One region of the Mesorhizobium sp. USDA 3734 genome, then DNA from elsewhere that is predicted to be linked to it. Evidence: predicted binding sites of a transcription regulator. Region 1 holds the regulator's gene; the other holds the start of a gene.

What was found. Region 1 encodes PhoB, which activates phosphate uptake and scavenging genes when phosphate is short. Its sites were predicted from a motif close to TGTCATNNANCTGTCAT; they were not measured.
Region 2: a site for PhoB is predicted at 10,438-10,454, ahead of ACZ89F_RS02810 (acid phosphatase). Genes of this name have one in related genera too.

Annotation. Positions count from the first base shown of each region.
Region 1 covers NZ_JBWCCW010000001.1:7,362,764-7,377,528, reverse strand. The annotation lists gene ACZ89F_RS35405 (YMGG-like glycine zipper-containing protein) at 1-183, shown strand, start outside; gene ACZ89F_RS35400 (CHASE domain-containing protein) at 277-1,905, opposite strand; gene ACZ89F_RS35395 (ATP-binding cassette domain-containing protein) at 2,057-2,857, opposite strand; gene ACZ89F_RS35390 (sugar ABC transporter permease) at 2,868-4,220, opposite strand; gene xylF (D-xylose ABC transporter substrate-binding protein) at 4,365-5,405, opposite strand; gene ACZ89F_RS35380 (ROK family protein) at 5,676-6,923, shown strand; gene phoB (phosphate regulon transcriptional regulator PhoB) at 6,940-7,629, opposite strand; gene phoU (phosphate signaling complex protein PhoU) at 7,649-8,356, opposite strand; gene pstB (phosphate ABC transporter ATP-binding protein PstB) at 8,382-9,185, opposite strand; gene pstA (phosphate ABC transporter permease PstA) at 9,182-10,033, opposite strand; gene pstC (phosphate ABC transporter permease subunit PstC) at 10,037-11,026, opposite strand; gene pstS (phosphate ABC transporter substrate-binding protein PstS) at 11,089-12,147, opposite strand; gene ACZ89F_RS35345 (PAS domain-containing protein) at 12,661-14,765, opposite strand, start outside.
Region 2 covers NZ_JBWCCW010000001.1:570,261-585,025, reverse strand. The annotation lists gene ACZ89F_RS02860 (50S ribosomal protein L25/general stress protein Ctc) at 1-375, shown strand, start outside; gene pth (aminoacyl-tRNA hydrolase) at 399-1,106, shown strand; gene ACZ89F_RS02850 (DUF8189 domain-containing protein) at 1,965-3,746, shown strand; gene ACZ89F_RS02845 (protease inhibitor I42 family protein) at 3,818-4,123, shown strand; gene ychF (redox-regulated ATPase YchF) at 4,273-5,376, shown strand; gene corA (magnesium/cobalt transporter CorA) at 5,609-6,583, shown strand; gene ACZ89F_RS02830 (MaoC family dehydratase) at 6,712-7,188, shown strand; gene ACZ89F_RS02825 (MaoC family dehydratase) at 7,185-7,655, shown strand; gene ACZ89F_RS02820 (adenine phosphoribosyltransferase) at 7,822-8,367, opposite strand; gene ACZ89F_RS02815 (alpha-hydroxy acid oxidase) at 8,377-9,522, opposite strand; gene ACZ89F_RS02810 (acid phosphatase) at 9,698-10,393, opposite strand; gene ACZ89F_RS02805 (cytochrome c1) at 10,521-11,393, opposite strand; gene ACZ89F_RS02800 (cytochrome b) at 11,421-12,722, opposite strand; gene petA (ubiquinol-cytochrome c reductase iron-sulfur subunit) at 12,739-13,299, opposite strand; gene ACZ89F_RS02790 (cupin domain-containing protein) at 13,614-13,958, shown strand; gene ACZ89F_RS02785 (DUF6665 family protein) at 13,962-14,273, opposite strand; gene ACZ89F_RS02780 (GNAT family N-acetyltransferase) at 14,275-14,748, opposite strand; gene ACZ89F_RS02775 (ABC transporter ATP-binding protein) at 14,752-14,765, opposite strand, start outside.

The DNA.
Region 1 (14,765 bases):
CAGGACGTGGTTGGCGGCGGCTTGATCGGCGCTGGTGTCGGCGGCCTGGTCGGCGGCGGCAAGGGCGCGCTGATCGGCGCGGCAGTTGGTGCCGGTTCCGGCCTGCTGGTGCGCAACCTGCGCAATGGCTATTGCCAGTATCGCGATCATCGCGGCCGGATCTACACGGCGCGCTGCAACTAGTTCGGCGATAATTGAAACGATCCGGAGACCGGCCTGCCGGCCTCCGGATTTTCTATGTCTGGATGCTTGATCCTGGCCGCCTGACGATCGCCGTCAACTTGCCAGGGGAATTTTGATTTCGACGTTCAGCCCATTGGCCCGGAAATCACGCTTGATCGTACCGCGCAATTCGCGCGTGACGTTGAGATCGATCAGCTTGGTGCCGAATCCGGTCTTGGCGGGCGCTTCGAGTTTCTTCTGCCCGGTTTCGCGCCAGTTGAGAGCCAGCATCCTGTCGCGCCCGCGCCCTTCGACCGACCAGTCCACCTTCAGCGCCCCAACGGAATTGCCGGCTTCGCCGTATTTCAGCGCATTCGTCGCCAGTTCGTGGAAGGTTAGGCCCAGCGCTTGCGTCGTGGTTTCGTCGAGCAGCACCTGTGGCCCCGACAACAGCTCATCGGGCAGCTCCTTGCCGAACACCTGCCCTAGCTCGATGCGCAGGAGATCGCCAAGATCGGCCTTCTGCCAGCGCGAGCGCGTCAGCATGTCCTGGGATGCCGCCATCGCCTGCAGCCTGGCCGAGAAGGATGCGGAAAACTCGTTGACGTCAGTGGCCCGCGATGCCGTCTGGCGTGCGATCGCCAGCACCCTGGTGATCGAATTCTTGATGCGATGCTTCATCTCCTGCAGCATCAGGTCTTTTTCGAGCAGGCTCTTTTCCGTCGTTTCGTGCAAGCGCGACGCCGCCTCATAGGCCCGCTCCTGATACCGCGCCACCAGCGCGATGGCGCCCGCCAGCAACAGGCCGAACAGCCCCAGCATCACCGGAATGGCGCGCGACGACGGCTGCGAGAAGGCGCTCGTCGGCCGGAACAGGACAGTCCATGGCCGGCCGGCCACCATGATCTTGCGGGTGACCAGCAGCCTGTCCCCGAAGGTCGAAGCCGGGGGCGTCTCCGAGCGGAACAACAGATTGTCGCCGTTCACCGCGCCCTCGCCGTCGTAGATTTCGGTGTTGACCGGAAGCAGCGGCGACCGGCTGAGCGCGGTCTGGAACAGGTCGCGAGCCCGAAAGGCCGCATAGAGAAAACCCGCCGTGGAGGATCTGGACGCATTGATGACGTCGGGCGCGGTTTCGACATTGAGCCGCACGAAGACGAGGAAGCCGGTGAACGTCTGCGCGGCACCCGTGTCCTGGCCCAGCTGCACCAGCCCGCTGGCGTGCTGGTGGTCATCCGACATCGCCTTTTCAATCGCCGCGCGCCGCACCGGTTCGCTGAACATGTCGTAGCCGATGCTACCCTGGTTGGACGGGTCGAGCGGCTCGAACAGCACGATGGGGGTGCGCCAGGGCTGCGTGGTGTCAGGATAGATTGGATGGTTGACGCCATGGTCGCGCAGCATATCGCGTTCGACCGCCGCCTCGTCTCCGGCCTTCGCCAGCCTGACATAGCCGATGCCGCGCAAGCCGGCAAAATTGTTGTCGACATCGAGCGCTTTGAAGAACGCCTTGAACTCGTTGCCGGAAATATCGCCGTTGCGGGCGTCGAACAGGGCCTGCGTCGAGCGCAGCAGCGACAAATGCAGGTCGATGCGGCTCTCGATCCGGTTGAGCGCGTCGTCGGCCGTCGCTTCGAACTTGATGCGGGCGGCCTCTTGCGTCGCGAAATAGGCAAACCCCGCCATCGTCATGCTGATCAGCGCAACGGCGATGAACGCGACGATTGGAAAAAGCTTCTTCAACGGATGATGTGGTCCCTGAGCGAATTGAGACCTTTATGGGCAAGTCGCCGCGCCAACACAATGGCAAGGCCAAGCCATGCTGACGGCTGGCACATCACGTGATCGGCAACCCGCGATCTGGTCTGACCTCGGGCCGCAATCTTCAGCGGTCTCAGGCCGCGATCTTCAGCGCCCCCGGTCCAGGAATGGCGCCGGGCGGGCATTTGCCCAGAATGATCATGCCGAGCACCTCGTCCTGGGTCACGTCAGTGGTGCGGGCCGTGCCGACGACCTGGCCGTTCTTCATGACGCAGACCCGGTCGGCGAGCTCGAACACGTCGTGGATGTCGTGGCTGATCAGGAAGATGCCGATGCCGTCGGACTTGAGCTGCTTGACCAGTTCGCCGACCTGCGCCGTTTCCTGCGGACCAAGCGCTGCCGTCGGCTCATCCATGATCAGGATGCGTGCGTTGAACAGGATGGCGCGCGCGATCGCCACCGATTGCCGCTGTCCGCCCGACAGCTTGATCACCGGCTCCTTGAAGCGCTGGAAGCGGGGGTTGAGCCGGCCCATCACCTTGCGCGCCTCTGCCTCCATGGCGACGTCGTCGAGCGTGCCCCAGGCGGTCATCAACTCGCGGCCGAGGAAAAGGTTGGCGGCGGCGTCGACATTGTCGGCCAATGCCAGCGTCTGGTAGATCGTCTCGATGCCATACTTCTTGGCGTCGCGCGGGTTGGAGATCGATGCCTCCTCGCCATTGACGAAGATCTGGCCGGAGTCGCGCTTGTAGGCGCCGGACAGTATCTTGATCAGCGTCGACTTGCCGGCGCCATTATGGCCGAGCAGCGCCACGACCTCGCCCGGGAAGAGATCGATCGAGGCGTCGTCGACAGCGCGGATGCCGCCAAAGGCGATCGAGATGTTCCTCATGTCGATCAGCGCGGTGGCTGCAGGAGCAGTCTTGTCAGTCATGGCATGCCTCCTAGACGCGCTTGCGATAAACGGTGTCGAGCCAGACGGCGATGACCAGCACGGCGCCGACGACGATGCTCTGCAGCGGCGAGTCGACGCCGAGCAGCACCATGCCGGACTGCAGCGACTGCATCAGCAGCGCGCCAAGCATGGCACCGATGATCGTTCCCGAGCCACCGGCGAGCGATGTGCCGCCAATGACGGCGGCGGCAATGACCAGCAGTTCGTCCAGAGTTCCAAGCACGTTGGTCGCCGAATTCTGCCGGGCCGAGGAGATCGCGGCGGCGATCGTCGCCAGCACGCCCATGATCATGAACACCTTCATGGTGATCCAGCGCGTGTTGATGCCGGCGAGATTGGCAGCCTCGGGATTGCCGCCGATGGCAAAGACATAGCGGCCGAAACGGGTGCGGTTGGTGATGAAGGTCATGACCAGCCCGACGGCGATCGCCATCAACACCGGTATGGCTATGCCGTGAGCGATGAACAGGCCACCTTCGGGAACGGTGATGTTGTTGGCGGCCGCATATCTGTTCACGATGCCGATCGGCCAGGGATAGGAATTGGCGAGCCAGACCGCACCCATGATGACGGCGCAGGTGACGACGCCGAGCAGCGTCTCGGCCCAGATCGGACGCAGCGGAAAACGGAAACGCTTGCGCTGCACCCGCCCGTTGAACAGCGCAAACACCACGGCGAGGCAGGCGACGACCCCGACGACCCAGCTCCAGGTCGCGCCGATCGATCCCGATGGCCCGCCGCCCATGAGCTGAAAGGTGGCGTCAAGCGGTGCCACCGTCTGGCCTGATGTGACCCACCAGGCGGCACCGCGCCAGACCAGCAGTCCGCCCAGCGTCACGATAAAGGCGGGCACTTCGAGATATGCGATGACGAAGCCTTGAAAGGCCCCGATCAGCAGGCCGAGCGCCAGGCCGATGACCAATGCCAGGACCCAGATCCACGGATTGCCGAGTTCGAGCCCGACAAACCGGACCAGGAAATGCACCTGGGCAAAGCCCATCACCATGCCGATCAGGCCTTCGGCGGAACCGACGGAGAGGTCGATGTTGCGCATGACGATGACCAGCACCATGCCGCAGGCCATGATGGCGACCGCCGATGTCTGCACCGACAGATTCCACAGATTGCGCGGCGTGAGAAAGGTGCGGCTGTCGAAATCGAGCGGATTGACGCCAAGGCGCAGGCTGGAAATGACATGCAGCCCGATCCAGATGATCAGCAGGGCGCCGATCATGCCGAGCATGCGGGTATCGATCTCGGTCGCCTTCAGGAACCGGGCGACCGCGCCGAGTTCCGACGCACGTGCTGTGTCGGCCTGCGGGTTGGACGTCGTATCGGTCATGATTTCCTCCCACCGGCTGGCCGTCTGACGCGGATGCCGGAACCCAGCCTAGAAGCTATCCGCGTGATGCGGAAACACAAATCTTTTTGAGAAAACGCCGCGGCTTTTAGGCCGCGGCGTTCAGATATTTCGACGTGATCCAGATCAGTTGCAGGCCGCGACGGTGCCGGCGGCGACGCCCGCGCAGACTTCGTCCTTCTTGATCCAGCCGGCGTCGATGACCACGTTGAGATTGTCCTTGGTGATGGCAACCGGGGTCAGGAACAGCGACTTGACGGTGTTGCCGCCAGGCGTCGTGAAGTCCTTGGCGCCGGCGATGTCGCTCGTCTTCTTGCCGTCGGCGAGCTGCGAGGCGATCTCTGCGGCGTTCTTGCCGAGTTCGCGCGCGTCCTTCCACACCGACACGGTCTGCGTGCCGAGCGCGATGCGGTTCAGCGCGGCGTGATCGCCGTCCTGACCCGAGACCGGCACGGTGCCGGCAAGGCCCTGCGCCGTCAGCGCCGCGACGACGCCGCCGGCTGTGCCGTCATTGGCCGCGACCACGGCATCGACCTTGTTGTCGTTGGCGGTGAGGAACTGTTCCATGTTCTTCTGGGCGTTGGCGGGCAGCCAGCCGTCCGTATAGGCCTCGCCGACATTCTTGATCTTGCCGCTGTCGATGGCTTCCTTGAGCACTTCCATCGAGCCCGAGAACAGGAAGTCGGCATTCGGATCGGCACCCGAACCCTTGATGAAGACATAGTTGCCTTCCGGCTTGACCTTGAACACTTCGCGGGCCTGCATGCGGCCGACTTCCTTATTGTCGAAGGTCAGATAGAAGACGTCCTTGTTCTCGATCAGACGGTCATAGCCGACGACCGGAATACCTTCGTCCAGCGCCTTCTGCACCGCCGGGCCGATGGCCGAGGCATCCTGCGCCAGGATGATCAGCGAATTGGCGCCCTGCGAGATCAGGCTTTCGACATCGGTAAGCTGCTTGCCGGGATTGGACTGCGCATCGGCGGAGATGTACTTGTCGCCGGCGGCCTCGATCGCCGTCTTCATGGCGGCCTCGTCGGTCTTCCAGCGCTCTTCCTGGAAGTTGGACCACGAAACGCCAATGACCTTGTCCTTCGCCTGCGCAACCGACGCGAGCGTCAGCGACATGGCGGCACCCGCCAGGATGGCGGCTGTGAATCTTTTCATAATATCCTCCCTGCGCCGCGTATGGCGCGACCAAACTGACCCGAAGGCCGGCACAGAGGCTCTATTTTTTCGAGCCTCGAAAAAATACTGGTCCAACACCCGAACGCTGTCAACATTGATTCTGATGGATTTTGATGTGCTCGCGAATTTTTTTCGAGCTCCGGAATAAATAAATGACAGAGTGGGCGGCTTCTGCCAGTATTTGCCTGCGTTGCCGACAGCGTTCGAGGGGCACGGAGAGCCGCGGCGACCGGGAGGACTTGAGTAAACATGTCGGTCGGAATCCGCCACGACGATTTGCGCCGGCGCAACCGGGCGATGGTGATTGCGGCCGTGCGCCGCGCCGGACAACCATCACGCACCGAGATCGCCGCGACCACGGGCCTCAGCCACTCGACCATATCGGCGATCTCCTCCGACCTGATCGGCGAAGGCATCCTGACCGAAAGCAAACCAAGCGAGGCCGGCTCGCTCAAACGCGGCCGGCCGCAGGTCGGCCTCGGCCTCAATCCGGAAGCGGCGGCGGTGATGACCGTGGTGCTGTCGCTGAATTTTCTCTCCGTCGCCGTCATCGACTATGCCGGCCAAGTGATATCAGAGGAACAGCGCCGGCTGGACACATTGACGATGTCCCGCGAGGCGCTGATCGGCGAATGCGTCGCCATCGTGCGGCGCCGTCTTGAGGACCCCGACCTTGACGTCCGCAGCGTCGCCCGCATCGCGCTGGCGATCCAGGGCATCACCGACACCCGCGCCCGCGCCATGTTGTGGTCGCCGATCACGCCGCACACCGACATCGCCTTCGCCGACATACTCGAGGACGAGTTCGGCATCCCCGCCACCATGGAAAACGACTGCAACATGATGGCGATAGCGCTGCGATGGCGAGATCCTGATCGCTACCGCGACGATTTCATCGCCATCCTTTTGTCGCACGGCATCGGCATGGGCCTGGTGCTGAAGGGCGAGCTGTTCACCGGCACTCATTCCTCGGGCGGTGAGTTCGGCCACATGATCCATCAGCCGAACGGTGCGCTGTGTCGCTGCGGACGGCGCGGCTGCGTCGAAGCTTATGCCGGCAACTACGCCATCTGGCGCAACGCCAGGCAGTTGGGTGAGGACGCAGAACCCGTCGCCGATGTCAGCGACGCCGACATGCGCGCCTTGGCGACCGCGGCCCGCGAAAAGGATGGCCCCGAGCGCGAGGCCTATCGCAAGGCCGGCGAAGCGCTCGGCTACGGTCTCGGCAGCCTGTTCGCGCTGATCGATCCGGCGCCCGTTGCCATGGTCGGCGTCAGCGCCGCTGCCTTCGACCTGATCGAGCCCGCATTGCGCAAGGCGATTGCCCAGACCGCCGGCGGCCAGCACTCGAAATCGATTTCCTTCGACACCGAGCCGAACGAACTGCCGCTGATCCGCGAAGGCTGCGCCATGCGCGCGCTGACCTTCGTCGACCAGGAGATTTTTGCACCCGGCGCGCAGACGAGATCCGGCCTCACCGGCAAGAACGTGGCGTGAGTTCAAACGAGGGAGTTCAGTCTTCCCTGATCGCGTATCCGGCCCCACGAATGGTGCGGATGACATCCGGCATGCGGCCATTGTTGACCGCCTTGCGCAGCCGGCCGACATGCACATCGACCGTGCGCTCGTCGATATAGATCGTCTCGCCCCAGACATTGTCGAGCAGTTGGCTGCGCGAGAACACGCGGCCGGGATGGCGCATCATGAACTCGAGCAGGCGGAATTCGGTCGGCCCGAGCCGGATCTCGCTCTTCTTGCGATAGACCCGGTGCGACTCGCGATCGAGCACGATGTCGCCGACCTTGAGCACGCTGGACAGCACTTCCGGCTTGGCGCGGCGCAGCAGCGCCTTTACCCTAGCCATGAATTCCGGTGTCGAGAACGGCTTGACCAGATAGTCGTCGGCGCCGGTCGACAGGCCACGCACGCGGTCGCTTTCCTCGCCGCGCGCGGTCAGCATGATGATCGGCAGCCGCTCGGTCTCGGGACGCATTCTTAGCCGACGACAGAGTTCGATGCCGGAAACCGCAGGCACCATCCAGTCGAGCACCAGAAGGTCGGGAACGTTCTCCTGCAGCCGGATCTCGGCCTCGTCGCCGCGCGTCACCACCTCGACCTGGTAGCCTTCGGATTCGAGATTGTAGCGGAGCAGCACGCCTAGCGGCTCCTCATCCTCCACCACCATGATGCGTGGCGCGATCATAGACTGGTCACCCCTGTCGTCATGCCGCCGGCGCGGACATTGCCGTCTCGTCCTGCTTCGGACGATTGGCGGGCAGCTGCGTGCCGGTCAGAACATAATAGGCATTTTCGGCGATGTTGGTCACATGGTCACCGATGCGCTCGAGGTTCTTGGCGCAGAACAACAGATGCGTGCAGGCCGTGATGTTGCGCGGGTCTTCCATCATGTAGGTCAGGAGTTCGCGGAACACCGAGGTGTATTTGACGTCGATGCGTTCGTCGTCGGCACGCAGTTTTGCCAGGGCCGCGGCGTCGCGGGCCGCATACTCCTCGATCACGCCCTGCACCTGGATCAGCACCAGCTGCGCCATTGCGTCGATGGAATGCGACAACTCGCGCGGCGTGACGCTGAGGCCGACGGTGCCGACGCGCTTGGCGATGTTCTTGGCAAGGTCGCCGATGCGTTCGAGATCGCCGGCCATGCGGATCGAACCGACGACATGGCGCAGATCGTCGGCCATCGGCTGCCGCTTGGCGATCAAGGTGATGGCGCGGTCGTCGAGCTCGCGCTGGCGCGCATCCATGATCGCATCGTCGGAGACGACGCGCTGTGCCAGGGCGTTGTCGGAATTCAAAAGCGCCTTGGTGGCGCCACCGACCATCGAGCCGGCGAGATCGCCCATGTCACTGATGAGCCTGCTGATCTGTCCGAGATCCTCGTCGAAAGAAGCGACTGTGTGTTCGCCCATGATCTTGTCCCTCGTATGCCTGAACTCAGCCGAAGCGGCCGGTGATGTAGTCCTGCGTGCGCTTCTCGCGGGGCGACGTGAAGATCTTCTCGGTGCGGTCGAACTCGACCAGTTCGCCCAGATACATGAAGGCCGTCTGCTTCGACACGCGCGCCGCCTGCTGCATGTTGTGGGTGACGATGACGATCGTGTAGTCGGCTTGCAACTCGTCGATCAGCTCTTCGATCTTGGCGGTCGACAGCGGGTCAAGCGCCGAGGCCGGCTCGTCGAGCAGGATGACTTCCGGCTTCACCGCCACGGTGCGGGCGATGCAGAGCCGCTGCTGCTGGCCGCCGGAGAGGCTGAGGCCGCTGGCGTTGAGCTTGTCCTTGACCTCGGTCCAGAGTGCCGCGCGCTTCAGCGCCTGCTCGACACGGCCGTCCATCTCGGACTTGCTGAGCTTTTCATAGAGCCTGACGCCGAAAGCGATGTTTTCATAGATCGACATCGGAAATGGCGTCGGCTTCTGGAACACCATGCCGATCTTGGTCCGCAGCAGGTTGAGATCCTGCGAGCGGTCGAGGACGTTCTGGCCGTCAAGCAGCACCTGACCCTCGGCGGTCTGCTTGGGATAGAGTTCGTAGATGCGGTTGAAGACGCGCAGCAGCGTCGACTTCCCGCAACCCGAAGGCCCGATGAAGGCGGTGACGCTGCGCTCGGGCAAGGACAGCGTGATGTCCTTCAGCGCCTTCGACTGGCCGTAGTAGAAGTTGAGGTTCTTCACCTCGATCTTGATCTTGGCGGCTGCCTCGGCAGCGATCGTCATGTCTGGAGACAACATCTGGCTCATTTGTCCTCTCTGCGTCCGGTCAGGCTGCGAGCAACGATGCTGAGCGCGAGAACCGTCAATGTGATGATGAGTGCACCGGTCCAGGCCAGTTGCTGCCATTCCTCGTAAGGGCTGAGAGCGAACTGGAAGATGGTGACAGGCAGGCTGGCCATCGGCGCGTTGAGATTGCTCGACCAGAACTGGTTGTTGAGCGCTGTGAAGAGCAGCGGTGCCGTCTCGCCGGAGATGCGGGCGATCGACAGCAAGATGCCGGTGACGATACCGGAAAGCGCGGCACGGTAGGCCACCGACTTGATGACCACCCAGCGCGGCGCGCCGATCGCGGTGCCGGCTTCGCGCAAGGCGTTCGGCACCAAATTCAGCATGTCTTCGGTGGTACGCACGACAACCGGGATGACGAGGATGGCGAGCGCGACGGAACCGGCAAGGGCCGAGAAATGCCCCATCGGCCGCACCAGGAGCTCGTAGACGAACAGGCCGATGATGATCGACGGTGCGGACAACAGGATGTCGTTGATGAAGCGCACGATCGTGGTGAGGCGCGAGAAGCGGCCATACTCGGCCATATAGGTCCCGGCCAGCACGCCGATCGGCGTGCCGACGATGACGGCGATGACCGTCATCACCACGCTGCCATAGATGGCGTTGAGCAGGCCACCGGCATCGCCGGGCGGCGGCGTCATTTCGGTGAACACCGACAACGAAAGGCCTGCGAGACCCTTGTAGAGAAGCGCGCCGAGAATGAGCGCCAGCCAGGCAAGGCCGATGCCCGCCGCGACCAGACAAAGCGTCATCATCACGGAATTCCTCGTCTTGCGACGGCGGTGAAGCGATGTGGCTGTCGACATCGGTCAGGCTCCGGTTCGGCGATCGATGCGCATCAGCATGTAACGTGCGATGGCAAGGATCAGGAAGGTGATGACGAAAAGGATCAGGCCCAGAGCAATCAGCGATGACGTGTAAAGCTCGCCATCGGCCTCGGTGAATTCATTGGCGATGGTCGCTGAAATCGTCGTGCCAGGCGCGAACAGCGAGGCGCTGATACGGTGCGCATTGCCGATGACGAAGGTCACCGCCATGGTCTCGCCAAGTGCCCTGCCCAATCCCAGCATGACACCACCCATGATGCCGACGCGGGTGTAGGGAATGACGACGCGGCGCGTAACCTCCCAGGTCGTGCAGCCAATGCCGTAAGCGGACTCTTTCAGCACCGCCGGCACCGTGTCGAAGACGTCCTTGGTGATCGAGGTGATGAAGGGCAGCACCATGATGGCAAGGATCATCGACGATGTCAGCAGGCCGATGCCGTAGGGCGGGCCGGCAAAGAGGCTCGATAATACCGGGACGTCATGGAAAAGATTGATGAAGAAAGGCTGGATCGTGGTCTGCACGAAAGGAGCGAAGATGAACAGGCCCCATATGCCATAGATGATCGATGGGATGCCGGCCAGAAGTTCGACCGCGATGCCGATCGGCCTACGCAGCGGGCGCGGGCACAGCTCGGTCAGGAATATCGCAATGCCGATGCCGATCGGCACCGCAATCAGGATGGAGATGGCCGCGGTGACGACGGTGCCGTAGATCGGCGCCAGCGCACCAAACTTCTCGGTGACCGGATTCCAGCTCTCGGTTGTCAGAAACGATACGCCAAAAGTCGACATCGCCTGCCATGATCCGACGAACAGCGAAATCGCGACGCCGCCCAGGATCAGCAGAACGAGAATGGCGGAGAAGCGTGTGGCCGCCCGGAAAATCGCATCCGTGAGCGCGAAGCGCCGCACCGTCGCTTCCCTGGCCTGCATGGCGGCTAACGATGGCATGGCTTCGGAAACGGTAGTCATCTAGCCCTCGCGTTCGAAAGAAAAACGGGAGGGCGCCTGGAAGGCGCCCTCCCTGTCAAGGATTACATGGCCGAGTAGATCGGCTTGCCGTCGCTGCCGACGACTTCCTTGGCCCAGGTCTCCTCAATGCTCTTGACCACGTTGTCAGGCATCGGGACGTAGTCGAGTTCGCTGGCCATCTCGTCGCCCTTGGCATAGGACCAGGCGAAGAACTTGAGCGCTTCACCCGTGGCAGCGGCATCATCGGGCTTCTTGTACAGAAGAACCCATGTTGCCGCCGTCATCGGCCAGGATTCCGCACCCGCCTGGTTGGCGAGAATGACGCCATAGCCCGGCTGCGAGTTCCAGTCGGCATTGGCGGCCGCGGCCGAGAAGGCTGCAGCCGTCGGCTCAACCTTCTTGCCATCCTTGTTCATCATGTCGGTGTAGGTGAGCTTGTTCTGCTTGGCATAGGCGTATTCGACATAGCCGATCGCACCGCCGGTCTGCGAGACGTTGTTGGCAACGCCCTCATTGCCCTTGGCGCCGATGCCAACCGGCCACTCGAGTGCCGTGTTGACGCCGACCTTCGACTTCCAGTCCGCGTTGGCGTCGGCGAGATAGTAGCTGAAGTTGAACGTGGTGCCCGAACCGTCGGAGCGATGCACCACCGCGATCGCCTGCGAAGGCAGCTTGGCATCCGGATTGAGCTTCTTGATCGCGGCGTCGTCCCACTGCGTGATCTTGCCCATGAAGATGTCGCCAAGGGTCGGGCCGTCGAGAACCAGTTCGCCCGGCTTGATGCCTTCCAGATTGACGACGGGGACGATGCCGCCCATCACCATCGGAAACTGGACGAGCCCGATGGACTCGAGATCCTCGCCTTTCAGCGGCGCGTCGGAGGCGCCGAAGGTAACAGTCTTGGCCTTGATCTGCTTGATGCCGCCGCCAGAGCCGATCGACTGGTAGTTGAGACCGTTGCCAGTCTCTTTCTTGTAGGCATCAGCCCACTTCGCGTAGATCGGATAGGGGAAAGTGGCGCCAGCACCGGAGATGTCCGCAGCCATTGCCGCGGAAAGGGTGAGGGTGGACGCCGCGGCCATTGCAATCGCAACGGCCGCCGAGCGGATGAAATGTCTCATGTGGCCTGCTCCTGTTCGGAAGATGGTCTCTCGGCGCCATTCCTCTCGGCGCCCGCTGAGGCCAATAGCCTTCGATTATTACAGTCGCATGACAGTTTGATGTCACCCCGGTAACGCGTCATCGGAGTGAGGAAAATGCCGGCCGGCAGGCGCTCGCGATAGAGCCCGGCTTTGCTCCGGGAATCAGGCACTTGCGCCGTTTCAGACCACGGCTGGCCCGCGGTTTCGGCATCGCCGCCTCGGCAAAGAAAATCCGGACGGGAGCGCGTTGCTCTCGGCCAGACGGTGTCGTGGCCGGGCCATCGCCGAAAACAGGTCCGTTGGGGTAGGTTGACGCTGTCTCATGCCGGCGGTCGCTGCTCCCGCCCGTAACTGGGAAGAGCGGAATTCGAATATGGTCATTGTCTCGATCAGGCACAGTTTTGATATGGTGCGATCGCACCATGGTGCTGCACGCGCGACGCGTCACGAATCTCCGCATGGCTTCTCGCCAGCAGGTGCGACGAGAATCCCTTACCCGGCGTTGCGCTGGGCCTGGCGGCTGGCGCCGATCCAGCGCTCGACCTTCTCGAGCAGGGCCCGTGGACTGATCGGCTTGGGCAGATAGTCGTCCATGCCGGCCTCCAGGCAGCGCTCGCGATCGCCCTTCAGCGCATGCGCGGTGACGCCGACGATCGGCACATGCGTGCCGGTTTCTTCCTCCAGCCTGCGAATGGCGGCGGTCGCCTCCAGCCCGTTCATCTCCGGCATCGAGACATCCATCAGGATCATGCACGGATTGAGCCGGCCGAAGGCGTCGAGCGCCTTGCGGCCATTGCCGACGATCTCGAAACCATAACCGGTCTCGCCGAGAATCTGGGTGAACACCATCTGGTTCACCTCGTTGTCCTCGGCCACCAGGATGTCCAGTCTGTCGCCGCCACCCGCCACGGATGGCCGGGGGCGAATCGAAGGCGGCTGCAGCAGCGCCCGCTGTTCGGAAGGCGCAGAGGGCTGCGGCCGCGCAACATTGTTTGCAGCGACGTCGGCTGCGAGCGGCAGCGCGTCGCTGCCACTCGTGTTGTGGCGATGCCGCTGGATGGTAGCGACCAGCGTTTCCAGCAGTACCGATGAGCGCGCCGGCTTGATCAGCTGGGCATCGATGCCGAGATCGCGATAGCTGGTGTTGGCGAGCGACTGGTCGACCGAAGTCAGCATGATGATCGGCGTGCCGGCAAGGCCGGCGGTGTTGCGCACGATCCGCGCCGTTTCGGCGCCGCTCATCTCAGGCATCTGGTAGTCGAGCACGACGCAATCGACCGGCACGCCATAGGCGGCGGCGGCGATCAGCACCTTGAGACCCTCGGCGCCGCTTTCGGCCGCGCAGGAATCGAACGTCCACGATGTCATCTGCTCGGTCAGGATGGCCCTGTTGACGGCATTGTCGTCGACGATCAGCACGCGCGCGCCGGTCACGTCGATCGGCATGATGCGTTGTCCGTTCTGCTGTCCGGCTCGCGGCAGCGTCACCGAGAACCAGAAGGTCGAGCCCTTGCCTTCGGCGCTCTCGACCCCGATGTCGCCGCCCATCAGCTCGACCAGCCGCGAGGTGATGGCGAGGCCGAGGCCGGTTCCCTCGTGCCGCCTCGTCGACGAGGTGTCGACCTGGCTGAATTTCTCGAACACGAGTTTCAGTTTTTCCTCGGGGATACCGATGCCGGTATCGGTGACCGAGATCGTCAGCTTCGTCCCGGTCGGAACCCTCTCCCCGGTGACGTCGACCAGCACATGGCCTTCATCGGTGAATTTCACCGCGTTGCCGAGCAGGTTGGTGACGATCTGCCTGATGCGGCCGACATCGCCGATGAACAGATTTTCGAGACGAGGCTCGACGCGCACGATGAGCTCGAGGTCCTTCTCCTTGGCGCGTGTCGACACCAGCGTCGCCACATCCTCGATCGCCTCGGCAAGATTGAAGGGCGCCGGATCGAGCACCAGCTGACCGGCATCGATCTTGGAGAAGTCCAGTATGTCGTTGATGATGGTGAGCAGCGCGTTGCCCGATTTCACGATGATGTCGGTAAACGTCTTCTGCTTCGGGTCGAGGTCCGATTTGGCCAGGAGTTCGGCCATGCCGAGCACGCCGTTCATCGGCGTGCGGATCTCGTGGCTCATATTGGCGAGGAATTCCGATTTGGCGCGATCGGCGAGCACGGCGCGCTGCCGGGCCTCGCGCAATTCCGCCTCGCGCGTCTTCAACTCGGTGATGTCGGTGGTCGAGCCGATCAGGTAGAGCGACCCGTCGGAGGCGATCATCGCCCCCTTGCGGGCAAATTGATGCCTGACGCTGCCGTCGGCCGCCGTCACGGTCTCTTCGACCTCCTGCGTTTCACCGGTGCGCAGCACCGCAAGGTCGCTGTCGACGAAGGCTTGGCCATCCGGCCCGAAGATCTCGATGTCGGTCTTGCCGATAGCCTCTTCCTTGCTGAAACCGGTGAGATCGCACCAGCCCTTGTTGACGTAGAACTGCCTGAGGTCGGAGCGCTTGGCGTAGATCGACACCGGCACATTGTCGATCAGGCTGCGGAACACCTCGTTCTCGCGCATGCTCTCCTCCAGCGCACGCTCGCGCGCCTTGA
Region 2 (14,765 bases), 6.8 Mb from region 1:
CCTGTCCATGTCGACTTCCTGCGCATCGGCAAGGATACCCAGGTCAATGTCGACGTGCCTGTCCACTTCATCAACGAGGACAAGTCGCCCGGCATCAAGCGCGGCGGCGTGCTCAACATCGTGCGTCACGAAGTCGAGTTCCACTGCCCGGCCAATGCGATCCCGGAATTCATCACCGTCGATCTCACCGGCGCCAACATTGGCGACTCGATCCACATCTCGGCGGTTGCGCTGCCGGCTGGTGTGAAGCCTGTGATCTCCGACCGCGACTTCACCATCGCGACCATTGCCGGTTCGTCGGCGATGAAGCCGGAGACGGAAGAGACGGCTGAAGTGGCTGCACCCGAAGCGGCTCCTGCCGCCGAAGAGAAGTAACTCTTTCCCGCCCGGAGCAGACGATGCTTGTCTTTGCAGGCCTCGGCAATCCGGGCGCGAAATACGCCAGCAATCGACACAATGTCGGTTTCATGGCGGCGGACGCAATCGCCCGCCGCCATTCCTTTTCGCCCTGGTCGAAGAAATTCCAGGGTCTGATTTCAGAAGGCACGCTTGGTGGCGAAAAGATCGTCCTGATCAAGCCGCAGACCTTCATGAACCTGTCCGGCCAGTCGGTCGGCGAAGCACTGCGCTTCTACAAGCTCGGCCCCGAGGCGCTCACCGTCTTCTATGACGAGATCGACCTTGCCGAAGGCAAGCTGCGCATCAAGACCGGTGGTGGCGCCGGCGGCCATAACGGCATCCGATCGATCGACGGCCACGTCGGCAACGCCTATCGCCGCGTGCGCATCGGCGTTGGCCATCCCGGCGTCAGGGAAATGGTCCAGCACCATGTGCTCGGCGATTTCGACAAGGCCGACCGCGAATGGCTCGAACCGCTGCTCGACGCGATCGCCGACAACGCTGCCATGATAGCCAAGGGCGACGAATCCGGCTTCATGAACAAGGCCAGCCTCGCCGTTCGGGGCAAGGCCGGCGGGGAACCGGAAAAGCCGGCGCCCAAACAGCAAAGTCACGTGCGCCAGGCGCGGCCGCAGCAGCCGGTGGTCAGATTGCCGGAAAGCGGTCCGATGGCCGCGATGCTGAAGAAGCTGTTCGGCAAGGAGTGAGCCAAAGCCCTGGTTCGGTGCCAGTCGACGTCGCTCTTCTTGTGTTTCCGGCGATCGCTTTTGCGGTAATGCTTTTTCCAGTCGGCTTGAGAACATTGTCTGCGAGATCAATCCGCGCACGCACATGCATAGCCAGGTCCATCAGGCGCGGTTCGCGGCACCTGAAATTGACCAAATGGCAACCATGCTGAAAAATTATTCGGAAGAAAGATAACTGAGCGGCCGCGTCGCTTGGACCATGAATCCGTCAGGCAACGCCAACCAGGCAATTCAGGCGACACCGAGCCCGCAGGCGGCCATTCCCTTGGTCATCACTGATCAATGCTTACGTCTTGAGACGGTGGCAATCCTTGTCCGGGATTGCCGCCTGAAGCTGGTTGAGCGCGGCCTGGAGGTCCCCAAGTGCCCAGCTCATATAGACTTTCCGGCGGCTGAGGTTGGTTTGGTGGCGAATGAGGCAACCACGGCACCGGCGGCGCCCAATGCTGCGAGGATGCAAAAACCCTCAGGGCGGGAAAGCCTGGACTGGGGCATGTCGAAACTCCTCCTGACGAGGCTTGTCGTCACGCGAAGCCGCAAAGGTAGCTAGGGCGTTCGTGTTGACGAACGCGTGATCTCGATATGATCGCCCGCGTCCAACCGTGAAATCCCTCACAGACCATCGCCCTCGACGAAGACCAATGATGCACGGTCCGGTTGTCGCACAGCCTCTCGGCGATGCCACCCAGCCGCGCATTTTTTAATCGATACAGAGGGATATGATCTATGGCCAGACCTCCTTTGACATTCTCCGCACTCAACAAAGCCCTGACAACAAACAATGCTAGATGGCGGGCGGCGGAGACGCCGATCTCGCTGATGGATCCTGAAAAGCGCTTGTTAATGCTTGGCGCCATACCCAGCGACGATGCCATCGCCCTGGTTGCGGCGGCGCGCAACCAGCCCCCATCGCTTGCCGCTGCGCCGGGCTTTGCCCCGGCGGTAGACTGGCGCAACAAGAACGGCAACCACATTACCCCGGTCAAGAACCAGGGCGGATGTGGTTCCTGCGTCTCGTTCGGCTCTGTCGGTCTTGTCGAGTCGATGTCTCATATAGAGAGCGGCCGCTGGTTCGACCTGTCGGAAGCCGATTCGCATTTCTGCTCCTCGCATGGTGCCAATTGCGGCGGCTGGTGGCCGGACCAATGTCTTGACCAGATCAGGGTGCGCGGCGTCTGTGACGAAGCCGGCTTCCCCTACCCTTCGGCATTTCCCAACAACGATATCTGGAGCGGCCCGCCGGCCTGCCACGCCGCGCCAAACCGTCCGGCGCGCATTAGCAAGCTGACGACCGTGCACAAGCTGGTGGATGCGAACGCGATTAAGAACCATCTCAGCAATGTCGGTCCGGTCGCCGGATGCTTCACCGTCTACAATGATTTCTTCAATTATTCCGGCGGCGTCTATCACCACGTCACCGGCGGTGTCGCCGGCGGCCACTGCGTTCTCGTCATTGGCTATTCCGAGGCCGAGCAGTGCTGGATTGTCAAGAACTCATGGGACACGACCTGGGGCATCGGCGGCTTCGGCAAGATCGCTTACGACGACTTCAAGTATGACGGCCAGCTATACCCGATGTACGGCGCAACGGGCATCATCCTGCCGTCGTCCGGCTGGCAGCCAATGGGTGGCAAGCTCACCACCGAAGCCGTCGCCGGCAACAACAAGGACGGCCGCATCGAGGTCTTCGCGCGTGGCACCGACAACGCACTCTGGCACATCTGGCAGACCGCCCCCAGCAATGGCTGGGGCGGCTGGGCGTCGCTGGGCGGCATCATCACCAGCACGCCGGCCATCATCAACAATGCCGACGGCCGGCTCGAGGCCTTTGCCAGGGGAGCCGATGGCGCCCTGTGGCACATCTGGCAGACCGCACCCAGCAGCGGCTGGAGCGGCTGGGCATCGCTAGGCGGCGGCATCACCAGCGACCCAAGCGCGGTACGCAATGCCGACGGACGGGTCGAGGTCTTCGCCAGGGGCAATGACGGCGGCCTGTGGCACATCTGGCAAGGCGGCCCCCAACAGGGCTGGAGTGGCTGGGCTCCGCTTGCCGTCCAGATAGCGGGCAACCCGGTGGCCTCCAACAACAAGGACGGCCGCATCGAGGTCTTCGCCCGTGCCAACAACGGCGCGCTGGTTCATGTCTGGCAGACAGCCCCCAACAATGGCTGGAGTTCGTGGGCCTCGCTGGGCGGCATCTTGACCAGCGATCTCGCCGTCGGCCAGAACAAGGACGGCCGCCTGGAAGTGTTCGGTCGCGGTACCGACAATGCGCTCTGGCATATCTGGCAGACCGCTCCCAACAATGGCTGGAGCGGCTGGGGCTCGATGGGCGGCATCATCACCAGCGCGCCGGCGCTTGGCCACAATGCCGACGGCCGCATGGAGATCTTCGCCCGTGGTACGGACGGGGCATGCTGGCACATCTGGCAGACCGCGCCGAGCAATGGCTGGAGCGGCTGGGCATCGCTAGGCGGCGGCATCGTCGGCGACACGGCGATCGTCAACAACAAGGACGGCCGCATGGAAGTCTTCGTGCGGGGCACGGATCTCGCCCTATATCATCGTTGGCAGACAGCCCCGAGCAACGGCTGGAACTGAGAAGACGGCGATACGATCGAACGGCGGCGCGCATCGGCGCGCCGCCTGTCGGCCAAAGGAGGAAATCGGCGATGGCGAACGAGCGTGCGAACATGAATTTCGAGCCCGCAGTCAACGAACAGATTATAGTGGAATTACCGTCGACACCTGGCGCAGGCGTTGTCTGGTCGGCGCCACCGGCACCTTCCGGCTGCACCATTACCCAGATCGACAGCAAGCCCGACGGGACCGGGATAGGCGGCACCAGCCTGCAGCGCTTCACGGTCTCTTGCAGCAAGCCCGGGCAATGGCAGCTGCGCTTTGAATTGAAGCGCCCGTGGGAGGATACTGTTCGCGCCGTGCAAACCGTCAGCATCGACGTCAAGCAACAGCCGTAAACAGCGGTCCGAACTGCCCGAAATATGGTCGATCGCTCTGCGATACGGCCTTCGGCGGCCCTACCCATGTGACTGGAGGGCTTGACGATCATCGGCCCTATCGCCCATAGCCCTGATCAAATTTCGATTTTCCCGATAGGACCGATAAAATGGGTTTCAAATGCGGCATCGTTGGCTTGCCCAACGTCGGCAAGTCGACGCTTTTCAACGCGTTGACCAGGACGGCGGCGGCGCAGGCTGCCAACTATCCGTTCTGCACCATCGAACCGAACACCGGCGAGGTCGCGGTGCCCGATCCGCGCCTGCAGAAGATTGCCGCCATCGGCAAGTCGAAGGAGATCATTCCGACCCGCATCTCCTTCGTCGACATTGCCGGCCTGGTGCGCGGCGCCTCCAAGGGTGAAGGGCTGGGCAACCAGTTCCTCGCCAACATCCGCGAGGTCGACGCCATCGTGCATGTGCTGCGCTGCTTCGAGGATGACGACATCACCCATGTCGAGGGCCGCATCGACCCGGTGGCCGATGCCGAGACGGTCGAAACAGAGCTGATGCTCGCCGACCTCGACAGCCTCGAGCGTCGCATCGTGCAATTCCGCAAGCGTGCCGGCAGCAAGGACAAGGAAGCGACCACCGTGCTGCCGATGATGGAGGCCGCACTCGAACTGTTGCAGGCAGGCAAGCCGACCCGCGTCCTGCTCAAGGGCATCTCGGCGGAAGACCTGCGCATCCTGCAGGGGCTCAACCTTTTGACCTCGCACCCGGTCCTCTACGTCTGCAACGTCGCCGAAGCCGACGCCGCCACCGGCAACGAGCACACCAAGGCCGTGGAGAAGATGGCTGCGGCGCAAGGCGCCAGCACCGTCGTCATCTCGGCCGCGATCGAGGCCGAGGTCGCGCAGCTCTCGGACGAGGAAGAGATGGAATTCCTGTCCTCGCTCGGCCTCGACGAGCCCGGCCTGAACAAGGTCATCCGCGCTGGCTACGAGCTGTTGCACCTCATCACCTATTTCACCGTCGGGCCGAAGGAGACGCGCGCCTGGACCATCCATAAGGGCGACAAGGCCCCTCAGGCGGCCGGTGTCATCCACACCGATTTCGAGCGCGGCTTCATCCGCGCTCAGACCATCGCCTACAACGACTTCGTCACACTGGGCGGCGAAGTGGCGGCCAAGGAAGCCGGCAAGGCGCGCGACGAAGGCAAGGAATATGTCGTCCAGGACGGCGACATCCTGCTGTTCAAGTTCAACACCTGACGCATCGGGCGACCCAATATCCAAAACATCCAGGCGCGCTGCCTGCGAGGTTTCTCGACGAGTTCGTCCGAGCGGCCGGCGGCCATACGCCGGGCAGCCGCTTGTCTTGATTTTGTCACCTCACAGGTCTAAGCGGCAGGCACATGGGCGGCTCACGCGACGAAGAACCGTGCAATCCGATACGACGCGTCAATCCGAACGCACCCTTTAATCCAGCAAGGGAGACCCGGCGATGATCAAGGCCTTCGTCGTGGACAATGACCGCCTGCGCGCCGTCGATGATCTCCTGGCAAACAGCGACAATGTCGTCTGGGCCGACCTGCTCAATCCGACAAAGGAAGAGGAAGCGGCGATCGAAACCTGGCTCGGCGTCGCCATTCCGACGCGCGAGGAGATGGAGGAGATCGAGATTTCGAGCCGCCTCTATGTCGAGGACGGCGCCTATTTCATGACCGCCACCCTGCCCGCCCAGACCGAAGTCGACGATCCCCTGATGTCGCCGGTCACCTTCGTGCTCGCCGGCACCAGGCTGATCACCGTGCGATATCACGAGCCGAAGGCCTTCAAGACCTTTCCGCAGCGCGCCGAGAAGGTGGCGACCGGCTGCACCAGCGGCGACACCATCCTGATCGGGCTGCTGGAGGCGATCGTCGACCGTCTCGCCGATATTCTGGAGCGCGCCGGCCGCGACATCGAGGCGATCTCGCGCGATATCTTCGAGGCGCGGTCGACCAAGGTTTCCAAGCGCAACCGCGACTTCCAGGAACTCCTGAAGGCCATCGGCCGCAAGGAGGACATCGCCTCCTCGATCCGTGACAGCCTGATCTCGCTGCAGCGCCTAGCCGGCTTTTTCGCCCATGCCTCGACCCGCACCAAGATGAGCAAGGACACCAAGGCGCGCATCAAGACGCTGTCGCGCGACGTGCTGTCGCTCGCCGACCACGCCACCTTCCTGTCGCAGAAGATCTCCTTCCTGCTCGACGCGACGCTCGGCATGATCTCGATCGAGCAGAACGCCATCATCAAGATCTTCTCGGTCGCCGCCGTCATCTTCCTGCCTCCGACGCTGGTCGCCTCGATCTACGGCATGAATTTCGACATCATCCCCGAGCTCAAATGGGAGTTGGGCTATCCCTTCGCCATCGCCATGATGGTACTGTCGGCGATCCTGCCCTTCTGGTATTTCCGCCGCCGCGGCTGGCTCTGATCCGCCTGCCAAAGGCCATGCAGCCACGACGTGGCGCTATAGAAATCTCTTGACCAAATGCGCTGCGGCCTGCATCCGGAAACCCTCGATCGATGGGGATCGCGGGTTCGTGAGCCGGATTTCAGACCATGACTGCAAAACCAAAAACATGGGCCTATGAGGATTTCGCCGAGGGTGCATCGATCGACCTCGGCTCGAAGGTGGTGACCGCCGCCGAGATCGTCGAATTCGCCGCAGAATTCGACCCGCAGCCGATGCATCTCGACGAGGAAGCCGGCAAGGCCAGCATCCTTGGCGGGCTGGCGGCGTCGGGCTGGCACACCTGCGCCATGTTCATGCGCATGCTGTGCGATACCTTCCTGCTGGATTCGACCTGCCAGGGCGCGCCAGGCGTCGATCAGGTCAAATGGAAGAAGCCGGTCCTGGCCGGCGACCAACTCACTGGCACCCTGGTGGTCGTTGCCAAGCGCCTGTCGAAATCGAAGCCGCAGCTCGGCTTCGTGACCATGCGCAGCGAACTGTTCAACCAGCGCGGCGAGAGCGTCTTCGAGCTTGAGAACTCCGTCATGTTCCTGACGCGCGATGCCGCGGGGAGCCGAGCATGACACTGGACGAGTTCTTCCGCATCGGCACCACCGTCACGCTTGGCTCGCACACATTCGAGCCCGAGGCGATCAAGGCCTTCGCCCGCAAATACGACCCGCAGATCTTCCATATCGACGAGGATGCGGCGAAGAAAAGCGTGCTCGGTGGCCTCTGCGCGTCCGGCTGGCACACGGCAGCGACCTGGATGAAACTCAATCTGGAAAACCGCATGGATGCCGAGGTCGCGGCCTGGAGCGGTCCCGGCCCGGTGCCGGAATTCGGCCCCTCACCCGGATTCAAGAACCTGAAATGGCTGAAGCCGGTCTATGCCGGGCAAACCATCACTTTCACACGCACAGCACTGTCGCACCGCCCGATCGCCTCACGCCCCGGCTGGCGGCTGCTGGCGCTGCGATGCGAGGCTTCCGATTCGACCGGCGACAAGGTGCTCGAGTTCGAGAGCGCCGTGCTGGTGAAGGTGGAGTAGCTTTTTCCTTCGCCCCGTTTACGGGGAGAAGGTGCCCGAAGGGCGGATGAGGGGCGGCGCCAGCGTTGGTGGTTCGCCTTGCCTCCGGCCCTTCGCTATCGCTCCGGGCGTTCGATACCTTTGAAAGGTCCACTGGACCTTTCAATTTGCCTTCGGCAAACCGGTCTCAAACCCCTTCGAACCCAATCAGCGTCCGCACCGGTACGCCGAGCGCTTCAAGTTTGGCACGGCCGCCGAGGTCCGGCAGGTCGATGACGAAGCAGGCGGCGAGGATGTCGGCGCCGATCTGGCGCAGCAGCTTGACCGCGGCTTCCGCGGTGCCGCCTGTGGCGATCAGATCGTCGACCAGGATCACCTTCTCGCCCGGAGCAACGCCGTCCTTGTGCATCTCCATCTCGTCCAGCCCGTATTCCAGGCTGTAGGCGACGCGCACCGTCTCGAAAGGCAGCTTGCCCTTCTTGCGGATCGGCACGAAACCGGCCGAGAGCTGGTGGGCGACGGCGCCGCCAAGGATGAAGCCGCGCGCCTCGATGCCGGCGATCTTGTCGATCTTCTGGCCGGCATAGGGATGCACGAGTTCGTCGATGGCGCGGCGGAAGGCGCGCGCATTGCCGAGCAGCGTGGTGATGTCGCGAAACAGGATGCCGGGCTTGGGATAGTCCGGAATGGTGCGGATCGCGGCAAGCAGCGTGTCTTCGAGTGAGGATTTCATGGGTCGAGATTACCTGAAACGGAGGTTGTTGCGCGACAATTGTTCGATCGAACTGCAGCCCATCAGCTTCATGCCGCGTTCGATCTCGACCCGCATCTGCTCAAGCGCCCGTTCGACGCCTGGCTGGCCGGCCGCCGCGAGCGGGAACAAATAATAGCGACCGACACCGACGGCCTTGGCGCCGAGCGACAGCGCCTTGAGCACATGCGTGCCACGCTGCACGCCGCCATCCATGATGACGTCGATCCTGTCGCCGACCGCATCGACGATCTCGGCAAGCTGGTCGAAGGCCGCCCGCGAGCCATCCAGCTGCCGGCCGCCATGGTTCGACAGCACAATGCCGCTGCAGCCGATGTCGACGGCGCGTCTGGCATCCTCCACCGACATGACGCCCTTGAGGCAGAACGGTCCCGACCACAGCTTGACCATCTCGGCGACGTCGTCCCACGTCATCGACGGGTCGAGCATCTCGGTGAAATAGCGGCTGATCGACATCGTGCCGCCGCCCATGTCGACATGCTCGTCGAGCTGCGGCAGCTTGAACCCCTCATGGGTGAAATAGTTGATCGCCCAGGCCGGTTTCAGCGCGAACTGCAGCATGCCGGCCAGGTTGAGCTTGAAGGGAATGGCAAAGCCGGTTCGTTTGTCGCGCTCGCGGTTTCCCCCGGTGATGCTGTCGACGGTCAGCATCATCACCTCGACGCCAACCGCCTTTGCCCGCTGCATCATCGCCCGGTTGAGGCCACGATCCCGGTGAAAATAGAATTGGTAGACCTGCGGGCTGCTGCTGATGCTGCGCGCCTCCTCGAGACTGACGGTGCCAAGCGAGGAGACGCCGAACATGGTGCCATATTTGGCGGCGGCCTTGGCGACCGCGCGCTCGCCCTGATGATGGAACAGGCGCTGCAAGGCGGTCGGCGAGCAATAGAACGGCATCGCCAGCTTCTGGCCCATGACCGTCACCGACATGTCGACCTCGCTCACTCCGCGCAGCACGTTGGGAACCAGGTCACAGGTCTCGAAGCTCTCGGTGTTGCGGCGATAGGTGACCTCGTCGTCCGCCGCGCCGTCGATGTAGTTGAAGATCGGCCCCGGCAGCCGCCGTTGCGCCATGCGGCGGAAATCGGAAAAGTTGTGACAGTCGCTGAGCCGCATCATCGAATTCCAAGATCATGGCGGGACAGATTTCCCGCCACCGTTCGATGCGTCGAATATCAACCTGATGCCGCTATGCCAACGGACTATTTGCCGAACTTCCGCCCAAGCCCGGGCGCAAACAAGAAAGGAGCGCCTTATGCGCCCCTTCCCGTCCAAATCCGGCTGACGAAGGTTACATGCCGAGATCGGAACGAAGCTCGGCCCTGGCCACTTCATATTCGGCCTTGAAGTCGTCCCGGTTAAGCAGGACCGCGGCAATGACGCTGCCGGAAATCTTGCCCATCTCGACGTCGGACGCATAGTGGATACCGCCGACCTCGCGATTGTGGGCGTATTCAGCCGCACGCGCCATGATCTCTGCGCGCTTTTCCGGGACCATGTCGGACAGGATGATGCCCATCATGGTGCCGACGGTAGCGTGTCCGGACGGCCAGGAGCCGGAGCTCGACAGCTTGACCGCCGGCTTGACGAGGTCGCTGAGCTGGTGCGGACGCGGGCGCTTCCAGACATCCTTGGCCGGATCGACGACGGCGCCTTCGGTGGCCACCACGCGGTCGAAGAAGGCGCTGAATTTCGGCAGCGTCTCCTTGTTGAATTTCGGTCCCATGACGTCGGCAAAGCGCCAGACATTCTCCTCGGCGTCGGCGACCGCGCTGGCTACCATCTCTGGCGTGCGCGTCACCTGCAGCGTCAGCACCTCACCGAGTTCGGCCTTGGTCTGCGCCGAATCATTTGCCGGCGGCGGCGGCAGGATCATCGTCAGGTCGACATCCTTGTTGGTGACGAAGGGCTGGGCGTCTTTCGCTTGCGCGGCCGAGCCGACGATGAGCAGCAGCAGGCCTGCCGCGAGCGATGCGTATTTTTTCATGGGTGCGATCCTTTGATGAGAGCAGCACAGGATCGCCGGATGCGGTGACGGCCATGTGACACGACAGGCCTCTGAAAGTGCAAAAGGGCGCCTCTCGGCGCCCTTTGTGATCACTTGGCTGTGTGGCTTAATGCGCCACGCCTTCCCACACCTTGCGCTTGGTGAGATAGACCAGCGCGCCGAACAAAAGCAGGAACACAAGCACCCGGAAGCCGGTCTTCTTGCGGTCTTCCATATGCGGCTCGGCCGCCCACACCAGGAAGGCGGAAACGTCGCGGGAATACTGGTCGACCGTCTGCGGCGCGCCGTCATCATAGGTGACCTGGCCGTCGGACAGCGGCTTGGGCATTTTCAGCGACACGCCCGACATGAAGTACGGGTTGTAGTGGGTGCCTTCCGGGATGACCATGCCGGCCGGCGGCGTCTCGTCGTACCCGGTCAGCAGCGAATGGATGTAGTCGGGGCCACCCGCGTCATACTGGGTGAAGATGTCGAAGACGAATTGCGGAAAGCCGCGCTCGACGCCGCGTGCCTTGGCCAGCAGCGACATGTCGGGCGGAGCGGCACCACCGTTGGAGGCAGCGGCGGCTTCCTCGTTGGCGAAGGGCGGCGGGAAATGGTCGGACGGCTTGCCGGGACGGTCGAACATGTCGCCGGCATCGTTGGGGCCGTCATGGATCGTGTACTCGGCCGACAGCGTCTTGATCTGCGCGTCCGAATAGCCGAGGTCCGACAGCGTGCGGAACGCCACCAAATTCATCGAATGGCAGGCCGAGCAGACTTCCTTGTAGACCTTCAGGCCGCGCTGCAGCTGCGCCTTGTCATAGGTGCCGAACGGGCCGGTGAAGCTCCAGCTCATTTCCTTGGGCTCGTCGATCGGGAAATGCGTCGGCGCGGCCGCATTGTGTGCCTCTTCGGCGGCGCTCGCCCAAGTGCCTGCCGCCCCAATGCCGGCGGCCACAAGGCCGACCAGCGCCAGCGAGGTGAGAATCTTTTTCATGCCAAATCCCCTTAGATTCTCTACTGCTCAGCCCTTGGTCTCTGGCGCGGCCGTGGCGCCTGCCGGATGTCCGCCGCCGCCCTTGTTCTTCTCGAGCACCGCCTCGGTGATCGAGTTCGGCAGCCTGCGCGGCGTCTCGATCAGGCCGAGCACCGGCAGCGCGATCAGGAAGAAGGCGAAGTAGAACAGCGTCGCCATCTGCGCCATGAACACATAGCTGCCTTCGGCCGGCTGCGAGCCCAGCCAGCCAAGCAGGATGGCATCGGCCACGAACAGCCAGAAGAACAGCTTGTACCAAGGACGGTAGACCGCCGAGCGCACCTTCGAGGTGTCGAGCCACGGCACCAGGAACAGCATGACGATGGCGCCGAACATGCACAGCACGCCGCCGAGCTTGGAGTTGATCGGCCCGACATTGAAGGTGATGGCGCGCAGGATCGCGTAGAACGGCAGGAAGTACCATTCGGGCACGATATGAGCCGGCGTCTTCAGCGGGTTGGCGACGATGTAGTTGTCGGGGTGGCCGAGATAGTTCGGCAGGTAGAAGACGAAATAGGCGAAGAAGAACAGGAACACGATCATGCCGAACGCGTCCTTGATGGTCGCGTAGGGGGTGAAGGCGACGGTGTCGGTCTTCGATTTGATCTCGATGCCGGTCGGGTTGTTCTGGCCGACGACATGCAGCGCCCAGATATGCAGCACGACGACGCCGGCAATCATGAACGGCAGCAGGTAATGCAGGGCAAAGAAGCGGTTCAGCGTCGGATTGTCGACGGCAAAGCCGCCGAGCAGCAGCTGCTGGATCCAGTCGCCGACCAGCGGAATGGCGCTGAAGAAGCCGGTGATGACGGTGGCGCCCCAGAAGCTCATCTGCCCCCATGGCAGCACGTAGCCCATGAAGCCGGTCGCCATCATTAGCAGGTAGATGATGCAGCCAAGGATCCACAGCAGTTCGCGCGGCGCCTTGTAGGAGCCATAATAGAGGCCACGGAAGATGTGGATGTAGACGGCGACGAAGAAGAACGAGGCGCCATTCGAATGCATGTAGCGCAGCAGCCAGCCCGAATTCACGTCGCGCATGATCTTCTCGACCGAGCCGAAGGCAAGATTGGTGTCGGCCGTGTAATGCATGGCCAGCACGATGCCGGTCAGGATCTGCGCCACCAGCATGATCGACAGGATGCCGCCGAAGGTCCACGCATAATTGAGGTTGCGCGGCACCGGATAGGCGACGAAGCTGTCATAGATCAGCCGCGGCAGCGGCATGCGGGCGTCGAACCAGCGCTCGATACCGGTCTTGGGCGTATAGGTCGAGTGTCCCTCGCTCATCGAAATATCCCCTGCCTCAACCGATAAGGATCTTGGTATCGGAAATGAACTTGAATACCGGAACCGCCATGTTCTCGGGCGCCGGGCCTTTGCGGATGCGGCCGGCGGTATCGTATTGCGAACCGTGGCACGGGCAGAACCAGCCGCCGAAATCGCCTTCCTGGCCAAGCGGAATACAGCCGAGATGCGTGCAGACCTGAACCATCACCATCCAGGCTTCCTTGCCGGGCGTGGTGCGGTTGGCGTCGGTCGCCGGTGCGTCGGACGGCAGATTGGCGTTGCGGGCGATCGGATCCTTGAGATCGGCGAGATTGACGGCCTCGCCGTCCTTCATTTCCTGTTCGGTGCGATTGCGCACCACGACCGGCTTGCCGCGCCACTTGACGATCAGCGACATGCCCGGCGTCAGCGAGGCGACATCGACCTCGACGGAAGCGAGCGCCAGCGTCGAGGCGTCGGGGCGCATCTGATCGATGAACGGCCACGCGAAGGCACCCGCGCCGACCACTGCGGCCATGCCGGTGGCGACGTAGAGAAAATCACGACGGTTGGGATCCTGGGTGTCGGTTGCGCTCACGGGTGCCTGATCCTTTCGCCTCTTCCGTGCCGGTGGCTGAGCCTTGTTCCCCGCTCAATTACGCCAACCCGACAGCGCATGGCGAACAGGCTTGCGAATTCCTCCGGCATTTGGACTTCGGTTTATGCGTGAAGCCCGTTTTTGTCCAGACGGGTGAAGGCACAAGGGCAGATTGTCGCGGGGACAAAATCCGCCGCCGGTCAACGCGACGCCGGATAGCCGCCAAACATTGCTAAACAACCGGGAAACAACCGCAAATCCGATGCCCTTCTTCGCCTCGACACAAGGCGCCAGCCGGGTCTATCCTCGCCATCATGGCACACGTCATAGACCGCGACACCTGGGCTGTTCGCTCCGACCGCTGGAAGGGCGAGTTGCAATGCGGCGCCTACGGCTCCAACTCCTGCCTGATCTTCAACCACCTGCCTGATGTCGGCGGCGGTCCACGGCTGCACACGCATCCCTACGCAGAGATCTTCATCATCCGCCAGGGTACGGGGCTGTTCACGGTCGGCGACAAGGAGATCGAGGCCTCGGCCGGCCAGATCCTGATCGTGCCGCCCCACACGCCGCACAAATTCACCAATCTCGGTCCAGGTCCGCTGGAAACGACCGACATCCACGAGAACGGCACGTTCGTCACCGAATGGCTGGAGTGATTCCTATTTCGCGCCGAGCCTGGCCAGCACCGCCTTCGGGATGTCGTACTCGCGGATGACGGCGTCATGCTTTCGCAAGCCGCACAGCTCGCGCTGGATGAAATAACCATGCACCGCCTCGGCGGCATCCTGGAGCAGCCGGGGGCGCAGTTGTTCGTCGGCATTGTCGCGCAGCCTGGCCAGCGTTTCTTCGACCCGCTGGCCAGCGCGGCCGAGTGCGGCCGCCTTCTCCGCCAGGATTTCATGGCCGAGCGCGTCGAAGGCGGCTTCGGCAGCCGAGGTGCCGGCAAGATGAGATGGCGGACGCAAGGACATTTCAGCCCCCTTTCCCGAAAATCATGCGGTGTGTGACGAATTCTTCGCCTGTCAGGCGCTGAAAGCCAAGCCGTTCATAGAAACCGAAGGCTTCTTGCGGCGCGCGTGTGTTCAGCACGGCGAAATGCTGACGTGCCCTGTCGATGACGGTTTCGACCAGCATCCGGCCAAGGCCGGTGCGACGGTGGCGCGCACTGACGAACAGGTGCCGGACCCGGCCGTGGTCCCTGCCCTCGAAATAAGGATCGATGTTCAGCCCGCACACGCCGGCGAGTTCTCTTCCATGCCAGGCTCCGTACAGCGCCTCGCCGCGCTTGAGGAACTTGTTGCGGCCGCCTGCCCAGCCATCCGCCAGGCGCACCAGCATCCAGTAGCCTTCCAGCCGGCTTTCTTCCTTAAGCGCGTCGAAGGCCGGCACGGTCGGCCGCAGCCGCTTGAGCACGATCTCTGGACTGACCCCCGGCGACCCACCCATGGCCTACTCCGCCGGGC